One region of the Streptomyces sp. NPDC003036 genome, then DNA from elsewhere that is predicted to be linked to it. Evidence: predicted binding sites of a transcription regulator. Region 1 holds the regulator's gene; the other holds the start of a gene.
What was found. Region 1 encodes HrcA, which represses chaperone genes, less so after heat shock. Its sites were predicted from a motif close to TTNGCACTCNGNNNNNCNGAGTGCNAA; they were not measured.

Region 1 (6,655 bases):
CCCGCGCCGGGCGGATGTTCGACGACGAGGACGGGCTCGCCCGGACCCTCGCCTGCTGCGCCGGGCTCTCCGCCCAGGGCGTCGCCGACCGGATCCGGCAGGCCGTGCACACCTTCGGAGAGGGGCCGGTCTCCGACGACCTCGCGCTCCTCGTCCTGCAGGCCGGGCCGGCTCGGGAATCCCGCGAGTGACGGACAATGGGCGGTATGCCTTCCGTACTGCCCGATGGCGAGCCCATGCCCGAGGACGGCGCGCTGCCCGCGTCCGCCCTGCTCGGGGCCGGTGAGCGGCCGCTCGGGTTCTATCTGCACGTCCCGTACTGCGCGACCCGCTGCGGCTACTGCGACTTCAACACGTACACCGCCACCGAGCTGCGCGGCTCCGGTGGTGTGCTCGCCTCCCGCGACAACTACGCCGAGACCCTCGTCGACGAGGTGCGCCTCGCGCGGAAGGTGCTGGGCGACGACCCGCGCCCGGTGCGGACCGTCTTCGTCGGCGGCGGCACGCCGACGCTGCTGGCCGCCGCCGATCTCGTGACGATGCTGGGCGCCATCCGCGACGAGTTCGGGCTCGCGGACGACGCCGAGATCACGACGGAGGCCAACCCGGAGTCCGTCGGCCCCGCGTACCTCGCGGAGCTGCGCGAGGGCGGCTTCAACCGGATCTCCTTCGGCATGCAGAGCGCCCGGCAGCACGTCCTGAAGGTACTCGACCGTACGCACACACCGGGGCGGCCCGAGGCGTGCGTCGCGGAGGCGCGGGCGGCGGGCTTCGAGCACGTCAACCTCGACCTGATCTACGGCACGCCGGGCGAGAGCGACGACGACTGGCGCGCCTCCCTCGACGCGGCGATCGGCGCGGGCCCCGACCACGTCTCGGCATACGCCCTGATCGTGGAGGAGGGTACGCAGCTGGCGCGGCGCATCCGGCGCGGCGAGGTGCCGATGACGGACGACGACGTCCACGCCGACCGGTACCTGATCGCCGAGGACGTCCTGTCCGGGGCGGGCTTCGCCTGGTACGAGGTGTCGAACTGGGCCACCTCGGAGGCCGGGCGGTGCCTGCACAACGAGCTGTACTGGCGCGGCGCCGACTGGTGGGGCGCGGGCCCCGGCGCGCACAGCCACGTCGGCGGCGTGCGCTGGTGGAACGTCAAGCACCCCGGCGCGTACGCCGCCGCGCTGGCCGCCGGGCGGTCGCCGGGCGCGGGCCGCGAGCTCCTCTCGGAGGAGGACCGGCGGGTCGAGCGGGTGCTGCTGGAGCTGCGGCTCCGGGAGGGGTGCCCCCTGGAGCTGCTGCGACCCGCGGGCGCGCGCGCCGCCGACCGCGCGGTAAGGGACGGCCTCCTGGACCCCGGTCCTTACGCCGAGGGGCGCGCCGTGCTGACGCTGCGCGGGCGGCTGCTGGCGGACGCGGTGGTGCGGGACCTGGTGGACTGAGCTTTCCCCTACCCGCCCCTTCCCGTCACCGGGGCTTCGCCCCGGACCCCGTACGCGCTTCGCGCGTGTCCTCAAACGCCGGACGGAGATCCAGCCCCCGCTGGGTTCGGGAAGGTGCGGGGCGGGGGAGAAGCCCCGCGCAGCGGCCTACGGCGCCGTCACGAAATCGATCAGCTCCTCCACCCGCCCCAGCAGCTCCGGCTCCAGGTCCTTCCATCCCCGCACCCGCGACAGGATGTGCTGCCACGCCGCTCCCGTGTTGTCCGGCCACCCCAGGGCTCGGCACACGCCCTTCTTCCAGTCCTGGCCCCGCGGGACGGCGGGCCACGCCGGGATGCCCACCGCCGACGGCTTCACCGCCTCCCAGATGTCGATGTACGGGTGCCCCACGACCAGCGTGTGCGCGTCCGTGACCTGTGCCGCGATGCGGGACTCCTTGGAGCCCGGAACCAGGTGGTCCACCAGCACCCCGAGGCGGGCGTCCGGGCCGGGGGCGAAGTCGCGGACGATCGCGGGCAGGTCGTCGACACCCTCCAGGTACTCGACGACCACGCCCTCGATGCGCAGGTCGTCGCCCCACACCCGCTCCACGAGCTCCGCGTCGTGGCGGCCCTCCACGTAGATGCGCCCCGCCCGGGCCACGCGCGCGCGTGCGCCGGGGACGGCGATCGAGCCCGAGGCGGTACGGGTGGGCCGTACCGGAGCGGCGGCGGACGGGCGGACCAGGGTGACCGGGCGGCCCTCCAGCAGGAACCCGCGCGGGGCCAGCGGGAACACCCGCTCCTTGCCGAACCGGTCCTCCAGGGTCACCGTCCCCGCCTCGCAGCGGATCACCGCCCCGCAGAAACCGGTCCCCACCTCCTCCACCACCAGATCCGGCTCGGCGGGCACCTCCGGCACCGGGGCGGGCGGCCGCTTCCACGAGGGCGTCAGATCAGGGTCGTAACTGCGCATTCGGCAGACGCTACGACACCCCGAACCGCCGGGCCAGCTCATCGCGTTGGGCGCGTACGAAGGCGGCGTCGACCGCCGCGCCGTGCCCCGGTACGTACAGCGCGTCCTCGCCGCCCAGGTCGAGGAGCCGGTCCAGCGCGGCCGGCCAGCGCGACGGGATGGCGTCCGGTCCGGCCTGCGGGTCGCCCGACTCCTCCACGAGGTCGCCGCAGAAGACCACCTCCGGCTCGCCGGGCACCAGGAGCACCAGATCGTGGCCGGTGTGGCCGGGCCCCACGTTGGCCAGCAGCACCTGCTTCCCGCCCAGGTCGAGCGTCCACTCGCCGGTCACCAGGTGATGCGGCAGGACCAGCACGTCCACCGCCTCGACGGCCTCCCCGGCCGCCACCCCGTGGCGGATCGCGTCCGTCCGCAGATCGTCCCGTTCACGTGCCAGCAGCGTGTCGACGCCCACCGCGCCGAACACCTCCGCCCCCGCGAACGCCGCCGTCCCCAGCACATGATCGAAATGGGGGTGGCTGAGTGCGATATGCGTCACCCTCCGCCCGCCCCCGAGCAGCTTCTGGGCCTGCGCCCGGATCTCCGCGCCCTCCCGGAGCGTGGCGCCCGTGTCGAAGAGCAGCGCCGCGTCATCACCGGCCACGAGGGCGGTCGTGGCGTCCCAGACGGGCAGCCGCCGACGGCCCACTCCCTCGGCGAGCCGCTCCCATCCCAGGTCCTCCCAGTCGACGTCCATACCGCGACGCTAGCGCGGTACGGTGACCGCCGCCCTTGCTAGGGGCGTACCCCGGCGCCGTACACTGGCCGGGTGGTACCTGGCACTCGGACCCGGCGAGTGCCAATGGACACCGAGTAACCGAAGCCAGCTGGAGGTGCGCGCGATGCTCAGCGAACGCAGACTCGAGGTGCTGCGCGCCATCGTCCAGGACTACGTCGGCACCGAGGAGCCCGTCGGCTCCAAGGCGCTGACGGAGCGCCACAACCTCGGCGTCTCGCCGGCCACCGTGCGCAACGACATGGCGGTGCTGGAGGAGGAGGGCTTCATCGCCCAGCCCCACACCAGCGCGGGCCGCATCCCCACGGACAAGGGCTACCGGCTCTTCGTGGACAAGCTCGCGGGCGTCAAGCCGCTGTCGACTCCCGAGCGCCGCGCGATCCAGAACTTCCTGGACGGCGCGGTGGACCTGGACGACGTCGTCGGCCGTACGGTGCGGCTGCTGGCGCAGCTGACCCGGCAGGTCGCGGTCGTCCAGTACCCGTCCCTCACGCGCTCCACCGTGCGGCACGTGGAGCTGCTGTCGCTGGCCCCGGCCCGGTTGATGCTGGTGCTGATCACGGACACGGGCCGGGTGGAGCAGCGCATGGTGGACTGCCCCGCGCCGTTCGGCGAGCAGTCCGTGGCCGACCTGCGGGCGCGGCTGAACAGCCGTGTCGTGGGACGGCGCTTCACCGACGTGCCCCAGCTGGTGCAGGACCTCCCCGAGTCCTTCGAGGTGGAGGACCGCGGGACCGTCTCCACGGTGCTGGCCACGCTGCTGGAGACGCTGGTGGAGGAGACCGAGGAGCGGCTGATGATCGGCGGCACCGCCAATCTGACCCGCTTCGGGCACGACTTCCCGCTGACGATCCGGCCGGTGCTGGAGGCGCTGGAGGAGCAGGTGGTGCTCCTGAAGCTGCTCGGCGAGGCCAAGGACTCGGCGATGACCGTACGCATCGGGCACGAGAACGCCCATGAGGGGCTGAACTCCACGTCCGTCGTCGCGGTCGGCTACGGTTCGGGCGACGAGGCAGTCGCCAAACTCGGCGTGGTCGGACCGACCCGCATGGACTACCCCGGAACGATGGGAGCGGTACGCGCAGTGGCACGTTACGTCGGACAGATCCTGGCGGAGTCGTAGTGGCCACGGACTATTACGCCGTACTCGGCGTACGCCGCGACGCGTCCCAGGACGAGATCAAGAAGGCGTTCCGGCGGCTCGCGCGCGAGCTGCACCCGGACGTCAATCCCGATCCGAAGACGCAGGAGCGGTTCAAGGAGATCAACGCCGCCTACGAGGTGCTGTCGGACCCGCAGAAGAAGCAGGTCTACGACCTCGGCGGCGACCCCCTGTCCGCCTCCGGCGGCGCGGGCGCGGGCGCCGGCTTCGGCGCGGGCGGCTTCGGCAACTTCTCCGACATCATGGACGCCTTCTTCGGCACGGCGTCCCAGCGCGGCCCGCGCTCGCGGACCCGGCGCGGCCAGGACGCGATGATCCGGCTGGAGATCGACCTCAACGAGGCCGCCTTCGGTACGACGAAGGACATCCAGGTCGACACCGCCGTCGTCTGCACGACGTGCTCCGGTGAGGGCGCCGCGCCCGGTACGTCGGCGCAGACCTGTGACATGTGCCGCGGCCGCGGTGAGGTTTCCCAGGTGACCCGGTCCTTCCTGGGCCAGGTCATGACGTCCCGCCCGTGCCCCCAGTGCCAGGGCTTCGGCACCGTGGTGCCGACGCCGTGCCCCGAGTGCGCCGGCGACGGGCGCGTACGGTCCCGCCGTACGCTCACGGTCAAGATCCCGGCCGGTGTCGACAACGGCACCCGCATCCAGCTGGCGGGCGAGGGCGAGGTCGGCCCGGGCGGCGGCCCCGCCGGCGACCTGTACGTCGAGATCCACGAGCTGCCGCACGCGGTCTTCCAGCGGCGCGGGGACGACCTGCACTGCACGGTGACGATCCCGATGACGGCGGGCGCGCTCGGCACCAAGGTGCCGCTGGAGACGCTGGACGGGATGGAGGAGGTCGACATCCGTCCCGGTACGCAGTCGGGCCAGTCGATCCCGCTGCACGGACGCGGCGTCACGCACCTGCGCGGCGGCGGACGCGGCGACCTCATCGTGCACGTCGAGGTCCAGACGCCGTCGAAGCTCGACGCGGAGCAGGAGCGGCTGCTGCGGGAGCTGGCGAAGCTGCGGGGCGAGGAGCGGCCGACGGGCCAGTTCCAGCCGGGGCAGCAGGGACTGTTCTCGCGTCTGAAGGACGCGTTCAACGGGCGCTAACCGTAGGTGAGCCGTTGCCGAAACCGGGGGCCTCGCGCCCCCGGTTTCGGCATTCTTGAGGGGGACAGCCCCCGGAAGGCACCCCGGCGGGCCGGTGCGGGGATGCGGGGGCAGGTGGGATTCGGTGGCGGACCGGTGGCGTGACACCATGCGTGCATGTCCTCCGCACTGACCGATCTCTGCCGGTACCCGATCGTGCAGGCACCCATGGCGGGTGGTGCCTCCTGCCCGCAGCTCGTCGCCGCCGTGTCCGAGGCGGGCGGGCTCGGGTTCCTCGCCGCCGGGTACAAAACGGCCGACGGCATGTACCAGGAGGTCACACAGGTCCGGGGGATGACCTCGCGGGCCTTCGGGGTGAACCTCTTCATGCCGCAGCCCGGGCACGCCGACGCCGCCGCCGTCGACGTGTACCGGCACCAGCTGGCCGGGGAGGCCAACTGGTACGACACGCCGCTCGGCGACCCGGACGCCGGGCGTGACGACGGCTACGAGGCCAAGCTGGCGATCCTGCTCGACGACCCGGTGCCGGTGGTGTCGTTCACCTTCGGGTGCCCGACCCGCGAGACCCTCGACGCGTTCGCGCGCGTCGGGACGTACACCGTCGTGACCGTGACGTCGCCCGAGGAGGCGCAGGCCGCGCAGTACGCGGGCGCCGACGCCGTCTGCGTCCAGGGCGTGGAAGCCGGCGGACACCAGGGGACGCACCGCGACGATCCGGAGACGGACGCGTGCGGGACCGGGCTGCTCGCGCTGATCGCGCAGGTCCGCGAGGCCGTGCAGATACCGATGATCGCCGCCGGCGGGCTGATGCGCGGCAGCCAGATCGCGGCCGTCCTCGCGGCGGGCGCGTCCGCCGCGCAGCTCGGCACGGCGTTCCTGGTCTGCCCCGAGTCGGGCGCGAACGCCCTGCACAAGCAGGCCATGACGAACCCGCTGTTCACCCGCACCGAGCTGACCCGGGCCTTCTCGGGGCGGCCCGCGCGCGGGCTGGTGAACCGGTTCATGCGGGAGCACGGGCCGTACGCCCCGGCCGCGTACCCCGAGGTGCACCACCTGACCAGCGGCCTGCGCAAGGCCGCGGCCGCCGCCGGCGACCCGCAGGGCATGGCGCTGTGGGCGGGCCAGGGCCACCGGCTCGCCCGCGAGCTGCCCGCCGCCCAGCTGGTCGAGGTGCTCAACACCGAGCTCCAGGCCGCGGCGGCCATGCTCGCGCTGCGGGGGCCCG
Region 2 (6,655 bases), on a different contig from region 1:
TCGCCGAGCGGAACACGCCGGTCCGGCTCACCTTCGAGCAGGGCGTCCTCACGAAGGTCTTCCAGTACGGGTGGGTGGCGACGATCGCGGCGACGGGGGCACCGGGCCTCTGGCGTACTGCGTACTGCGTACTGCGACAGGCGTCGTCAGTGGGAGTGGCCGTGGCTGTGGCCGTGGCCCGCGTCCGCCGGCTCCTCTTCCTTCTTCTCGACCACGAGCGTCTCGGTGGTGAGGAGGAGGGAGGCGATCGACGCGGCGTTCTCCAGCGCGGAGCGCGTGACCTTGACCGGGTCGATGACGCCGGCCTTCACCAGGTCGCCGTACTCGCCGGTCGCGGCGTTGAAGCCCTGGCCCTTGTCGAGCTCCGCCACCTTCGCGGTGATGACGTAGCCCTCGAGGCCCGCGTTCTCGGCGATCCAGCGCAGCGGCTCGACCGCGGCGCGGCGGACGACCGCGACACCGGTGGCCTCGTCGCCGGTCTTGCCGAGGTTGTCGTCGAGCACCTTGACGGCGTGGACCAGAGCGGAGCCACCACCGGAGACGATGCCCTCCTCGACCGCGGCGCGGGTCGCGGAGATGGCGTCCTCCAGACGGTGCTTGCGCTCCTTCAGCTCCACCTCGGTGGCGGCGCCGACGCGGATGACGCACACGCCGCCGGCCAGCTTCGCGAGGCGCTCCTGGAGCTTCTCGCGGTCCCAGTCGGAGTCGGTGCTCTCGATCTCGGCCTTGATCTGCGCCACGCGGCCGGTGACGTCCTCGGACTTGCCGCCACCGTCGACGATGGTGGTGTCGTCCTTGGTGACGGTCACGCGGCGCGCGGTGCCGAGCACGTCCAGGCCGACCTGGTCGAGCTTGAGGCCGACCTCCTCGGCGACGACGGTGGCGCCGGTGAGGGCGGCCATGTCGCCGAGCATCGCCTTGCGGCGGTCACCGAAGCCGGGGGCCTTGACCGCGACCGCGTTGAAGGTGCCGCGGATCTTGTTGACGACCAGCGTGGACAGGGCCTCGCCCTCGACGTCCTCGGCGATGATCAGCAGCGGCTTGGAGGAGCCGGCCTGGATGATCTTCTCGAGGAGCGGCAGCAGGTCGGCGATCGCGGAGATCTTGCCCTGGTGGATCAGGATGTACGGGTCGTCGAGGACGGCCTCCATGCGCTCCTGGTCGGTCACCATGTACGGGGACAGGTAGCCCTTGTCGAAGGCCATGCCCTCGGTGAAGTCGAGCTCCAGGCCGAAGGTGTTGGACTCCTCGACGGTGATGACACCGTCCTTGCCGACCTTGTCCATCGCCTCGGCGATGAGCTCGCCGACCTGCTGGTCCTGCGCGGAGAGCGCGGCCACGGCGGCGATGTCGGCCTTGTCGTCGATCGGGCGCGCGGTGGCGAGCAGCTCGTCGGAGACGGCCTTGACCGCGGCGTCGATGCCCTTCTTCAGGGCGGCCGGGGAGGCGCCGGCGGCGACGTTGCGCAGGCCCTCGCGGACCAGTGCCTGGGCCAGCACGGTGGCGGTGGTGGTGCCGTCACCCGCGATGTCGTTGGTCTTGGTCGCCACCTCCTTCACCAGCTGGGCACCGAGGTTCTCGTACGGGTCGTCGAGCTCGACCTCGCGGGCGATCGTGACACCGTCGTTGGTGATGGTGGGCGCGCCGAACTTCTTGTCGATGACGACGTTGCGGCCCTTGGGGCCGATGGTCACCTTGACGGTGTCAGCGAGCTTGTTGACGCCACGCTCGAGGGCGCGACGGGCGTCCTCGTCGAACTTCAGGATCTTCGCCATGGGCTGAGTCAGTCCTCTCGAACGAACCGCGCCCCTTGTCGCCCGGCACTGTGAAGTCAGTGGGGCGGCCAGGGGCGCAGCTCAAAGCATCTCTGCTTCGGGTGAAGCGGGGTGAATTACTTCTCGACGATCGCGAGCACGTCGCGAGCCGAGAGGACGAGGTACTCCTCGTTGTTGTACTTCACCTCGGTGCCGCCGTACTTGCTGTACAGCACGATGTCGCCGGTCTTGACGTCGAGCGGCAGACGCTCGCCGTTCTCGAAGCGGCCCGGGCCCACCGCGAGGACGACGCCCTCCTGGGGCTTCTCCTTCGCGGTGTCCGGGATGACCAGGCCAGAGGCCGTGGTCTGCTCGGCGTCGAGCGGCTGGACCACGACACGGTCCTCGAGCGGCTTGATGGCAACCTTGGAGCTGGTGGTCGTCACGATCCGACCTCCCCCTTCGGAGATCTCACGGGGTTAACTGTCTGAGGTGGCGACCAGGTGGATCCGTCGTCGCGGGTGCCGGACCTGCCCGTCGCTGTGTTGGCACTCTCCGGTGGGGAGTGCCAGAGCCGAGACTATGACCGCGGTTAGCACTCGGTCAAGCGGAGTGCCAATTCACGACGGCGCGGCGTTTTCCGTACGCCCTCGGACGGGTGTGGTCGACGGTCATACGTAGTCCTCGAGCTTCGCGACGGCGTAGCCCTTCGCCGTCACGACGTTCATGACGTACCGGATCATGTCCGGCATGCTGCCCTTCCAGTCCTCCCGGCCCCGGAAGTGCGTGAGGATGATGTCGCCGGGGTGCAGGTCCCGGTCCCACTCGCGCCACTCCATGTGGTCGGGGAACGCCTCGGCCGACCACAGGGGCACGGCCTTGACGCCGCAGGACCGGGCGGCGCGCAGGGTGTCGGCGTTGTAGTTGCCGTACGGCGGGCGGAAGAGCGGCGGGCGCTTGCCGTAGCGCTTCTCGATGACGTCCTGCTGGCCGCAGATCTCGCGCTTCTGCTCCGCGTAGGAGAGGGCGGGCATGTAGCGGTGGTTGAGGGTGTGGTTGTGCAGGGCGACGCCGGTCCTCTGCATCTTCGTGAAGTAGCCGTAGTCCTCCCTGACCAGGTAGTCGCTGAGGAACGCGCTGTACGGGATGTCGAGTTCGTCCATCATCCGCACCAGCTCGGGGTCCTTCTCGGCGCCGTCGTCGATGGTGAGGAACACGATCCGCTCCTTGGTGGGGACGGTCGTGAAGACGGGCGGCAGGGTGGGGTCGCCCACGCCGAAGCCCTTACGGAAGGTGATCTTCGGCTTCTCGGCGGCCGTGGGCGGCGGGGGAGCGGCCAGCGGCGTGAGCTTCAGCCCCCACTTGCGGGCGGCGACGGCGCGGGCGGCCTGCGCGCGCTTGACCCTCTCGACGTACGCGGCCAGCGCGCCCGCCGGACCGGCGGCCGCGGCGGCGCCGCCCTGCCGCGGCTCGGGCTGCTTGCCGGCGGGGGCGACGTCCCGCCCGGAGCCGGCGTCACCGCAGGCGGCGAGTGCGGCGAGGAGGAGAGCGGCGAGCACGGCGGCGGCGCGGCGGGGCCGCCTCCCCCTCGCGACCGATGGCATTTGTTCTGTTTGTCGTACTAGCTGCATGGCGCCGCATCCTGTCAGCGCCGTGCCCCGCCGCCCGGGCGACACCGCCGCCCCGCGCGCACCATCGCCCACCTGGCCCACAATGGGGCGGGTGACCGATCTCGCCGCCTTCTCCGCGCTCCTCACCGACGAGGGCCAGGCCCTGCTGGCCGCCCTGCGCGACTACGACCCGTCCCAGGAGCTCGCCGTCGCCTCCCGGCTGCGCCGGGACCACCCCGCCGACCTGGTCACGGCGGCGCTCGCGCAGGCCCGGCTGCGGCAGCGGGCGGTGGCGAAGTTCGGCGCGTCGGACGCGTACCGGATGTACTTCACGCCGAACGGCGTCGAGCAGTCGACACGGGCATCCGTCGGCGCCCACCGCGCGGCGCGCTTCCGGGAGCTGGGCGTACGCGGCGTCGCGGACCTGTGCTGCGGCATCGGCGGCGACGCGATCGCGCTGGCCCGCGCCGGGATCCGGGTCCTGGCCGTCGACCGGGACCCGCTGACCGCCGAGACCGCCCGCGCGAACGCCGAGGCGCTGGACCTGGCCGACCTGATCGAGGTGCGCTGCGCGGACGTCACGGAGGTCGACACCTCCGCGTACGACGCGGTCTTCGTGGACCCGGCCCGGCGCGGCGGCCGGGGCCGCGTGTTCGACCCCGAGGCGTACTCGCCGCCCCTGTCCTGGGCCGTCGGCACGGCGCTCGAGGCGCCGCGCGCCGCGCTGAAGATCGCCCCCGGCATCCCGCACGAGACGGTGCCGCCGGAGGCCGAGGCGGAGTGGATCTCGGACGGCGGCGACGTGAAGGAGGCCGTCCTCTGGTTCGGCACCCGCCCCGGCGCGGTCACCGCCACGCTCCTCCCGGGCCCCCACACCCTCACCGGCCGCGGCCTGCCCAACCCGCCGGTCCGCGAGGTCGGCCGCTACCTGTACGAGCCCGACGGCGCGGTCATCCGCGCCCACCTGGTCGCGGAGGTCGCCGAGGAGCTCGGCGGCGGGCTGCTCGACGAGACGATCGCCTACATCACGGCGGACGAGCTGCGCCCGACGCCGTACGCCACCGCGTACGAGATCACCGACCGGCTCCCCTTCAACGTCAAGAAGCTCAAGTCCCTCCTGCGCGAACGGGAGGTGGGCAACCTGACGGTCAAGAAGCGCGGCTCGGCGGTCGAACCGGAGGAGCTCCGCCGCAAGCTGAAGCCGAAGGGCCCGAACGCGGCGACGGTCTTCCTGACCCGGGTCGCTGGAGCGCCGACGATGCTGATCGGCCGCCCCGCGTAAGCCGCTTCACCGCACGGGCTCCGGGCGGCGCGCCCCGAGCCGTACCGCCCAGCGGTAGTGGCCCACCGCCTTGGTCACGGCGATCAGGCCGTGCACCCACAGGATGAGGCCGACGCCCATGAGGGCGGCGACCTCGGCGTACGTCGTGGTGCCCGGGCGGGCCGAGGCGGGGACCGCGAAGGAGAGCCACAGGCCCGGGGCGCACAGCGCGAAGGCGAGCAGGAACCAGATCAGGCTCAGCACCGGCACCCGGAAGGCGGCGTCGCGCGGCGGGTCGGTGTCCAAGGACGCCCACTGGACGAGCAGTTCGCGCGCCGCGCGGTCCCGGCGGACGGCGAAGGCCACGGCGAAGAGCGCCGGGATCACGACGGCGAGGCCCACGCAGACGCCGAGGGCGCCCGCCACCGCCGTGAGCGGGTCCACCACGCCGTCGTCCAGCGACATCAGGGATCCGCCGACGGCCAGCCAGCCCGCCTGCAGGGCCACCAGCGTCAGCAGGAACAGCACCAGCCGCCTGCCGCCCAGGATGCGCCACGTCAGCTCCCCCATGGCCCGGTTCCGGTCGGCGAGCAGCGCCTCGCGGTGGGGCCAGGTGCGCAGGTGCGCGGGCGGAGGGGGCGGGGGCAAGGGGCGGCGTGGAGACATGCTCCGAGGCTAGCGACCGTGCGCGCGCCGCCCCCGGGCCCCCGGGTCAGACGTAGTCCTCCAGGCGGGCCACCGTGAAGCCCTGCTCCTGGATGCGGCGCAGCATGTTCGCCGTCATCTCGGTCATCGAGGTGCCCTTGAGGTCCTGCGGGCCGCGGAAGTGGGCGAGGACGATGTCGCCGGGGTGGAGCTTCCGGTCGCCGCGCTGGTACTGCATGTTGGTGATCTGCATCGACTCGCGCCACAGCACGATGGCCTCGACGCCGCACCGCGCGGCGGCCGCGCGGGTGTCCTCGTTCCAGTTGCCGTAGGGCGGGCGGAAGAGCCGCGGGGCGGTGCCGTAGGTCCGCTTGAGCTGCTCCTGCTGGCCGCAGATCTCGCGCTGCTGGGCGGCGGCGCCGAGGGTGCGGAGGTTGGGGTGGGTGAGCGTGTGGTTGGCGACGCCCGTGCCGCCGCCGAGGTCGCGCAGACGCGTGAAGTACGCGTAGTCGTCGCGTATGGCCGCGTCCGTCAGGAACATCGTGAAGGGGACCTTCAGCTCCCGCATCATCTCGACGAACTCGGGGTCCTTCTCGGCACCGTCGTCGAAGGTGAGGAAGACGACCTTGTCGGTGGTCGGTATCTCGCTGATGACGGGTACGGGGCCGCCCGCGCCCGTCCGCACCGGCTTGACCTTCGGCGGGGCCGGCGGCGCCGGGAAGGGCTTCAGGCCCCACTTCGCGTACGCGGCCGAGGCGTCCGGAGCCTGGCGCGGCGGCGCGGCGGCGGTCGTGCTCGGCGCCGGTCCCGGCTCCGGGTTCCCCGCGGAGCCGGAACCGGAGCCGGAACCCGACGCCGTACAGCCCGATATGAGCAGCGCCGCGGCCAACGCCGCCGCGCGCGCGATGTACTTCCCCACCCTGGAACCTCACGTCCGAACACCTGATCGTCAGCTGCGTCCTGCTTGATGGCTGAATCAGGCCGGAGGTTCCGTCAGGCCGTGACCGTGTCGGTCCGTGACCGTGTCAGTCCGTCCCGTGGGACGCGAACCGCCAGCGGTGCACCGGCCGCGTCACCAGGTCCGTCGGCGGCTCGGGCAGTTCGGGCAGGTCCGCGTCGTACGGCGCGTCCCACCACGTCAGGACGAGGACCCGGTCGCCCGGCGCCGTGAAGGTCTCCCGGCGCCGCGGTACGGCGGCGAGCTCGGCCGCCCGCGCCCACGCCAGCAGCTCCGGGCCGCGTCCCTCGGCGGCGCGGGCCTCCCACATGAGGGTGACCGCGGTCATGAGTAGAGGTTGTCCTTGCTGATCTCGTGGACGTGGTCATGGCTGTGGCCGTTCCCGGGCACGTGGGGCTCGGTCACCGGCAGGGAGGAGTCCGCGGGC

Region 2: groES (co-chaperone GroES) is a predicted target of HrcA. The motif match lies at 2,347-2,373, and genes of this name have one in related genera.

The regions. Positions count from the first base shown of each region.
Region 1 covers NZ_JBEXNO010000007.1:136,768-143,422, reverse strand. The annotation lists gene ABZX67_RS07695 (SpoIIE family protein phosphatase) at 1-191, shown strand, start outside; gene hemW (radical SAM family heme chaperone HemW) at 207-1,439, shown strand; gene ABZX67_RS07685 (DUF3097 domain-containing protein) at 1,587-2,393, opposite strand; gene ABZX67_RS07680 (MBL fold metallo-hydrolase) at 2,404-3,129, opposite strand; gene hrcA (heat-inducible transcriptional repressor HrcA) at 3,275-4,291, shown strand; gene dnaJ (molecular chaperone DnaJ) at 4,291-5,430, shown strand; gene ABZX67_RS07665 (nitronate monooxygenase) at 5,587-6,655, shown strand, end outside.
Region 2 covers NZ_JBEXNO010000003.1:240,176-246,830, reverse strand. The annotation lists gene groL (chaperonin GroEL) at 147-1,775, opposite strand; gene groES (co-chaperone GroES) at 1,892-2,200, opposite strand; gene ABZX67_RS04060 (polysaccharide deacetylase family protein) at 2,426-3,358, opposite strand; gene ABZX67_RS04055 (methyltransferase domain-containing protein) at 3,468-4,646, shown strand; gene ABZX67_RS04050 (hypothetical protein) at 4,653-5,291, opposite strand; gene ABZX67_RS04045 (polysaccharide deacetylase family protein) at 5,338-6,189, opposite strand; gene ABZX67_RS04040 (hypothetical protein) at 6,296-6,556, opposite strand; gene tsaD (tRNA (adenosine(37)-N6)-threonylcarbamoyltransferase complex transferase subunit TsaD) at 6,553-6,655, opposite strand, start outside.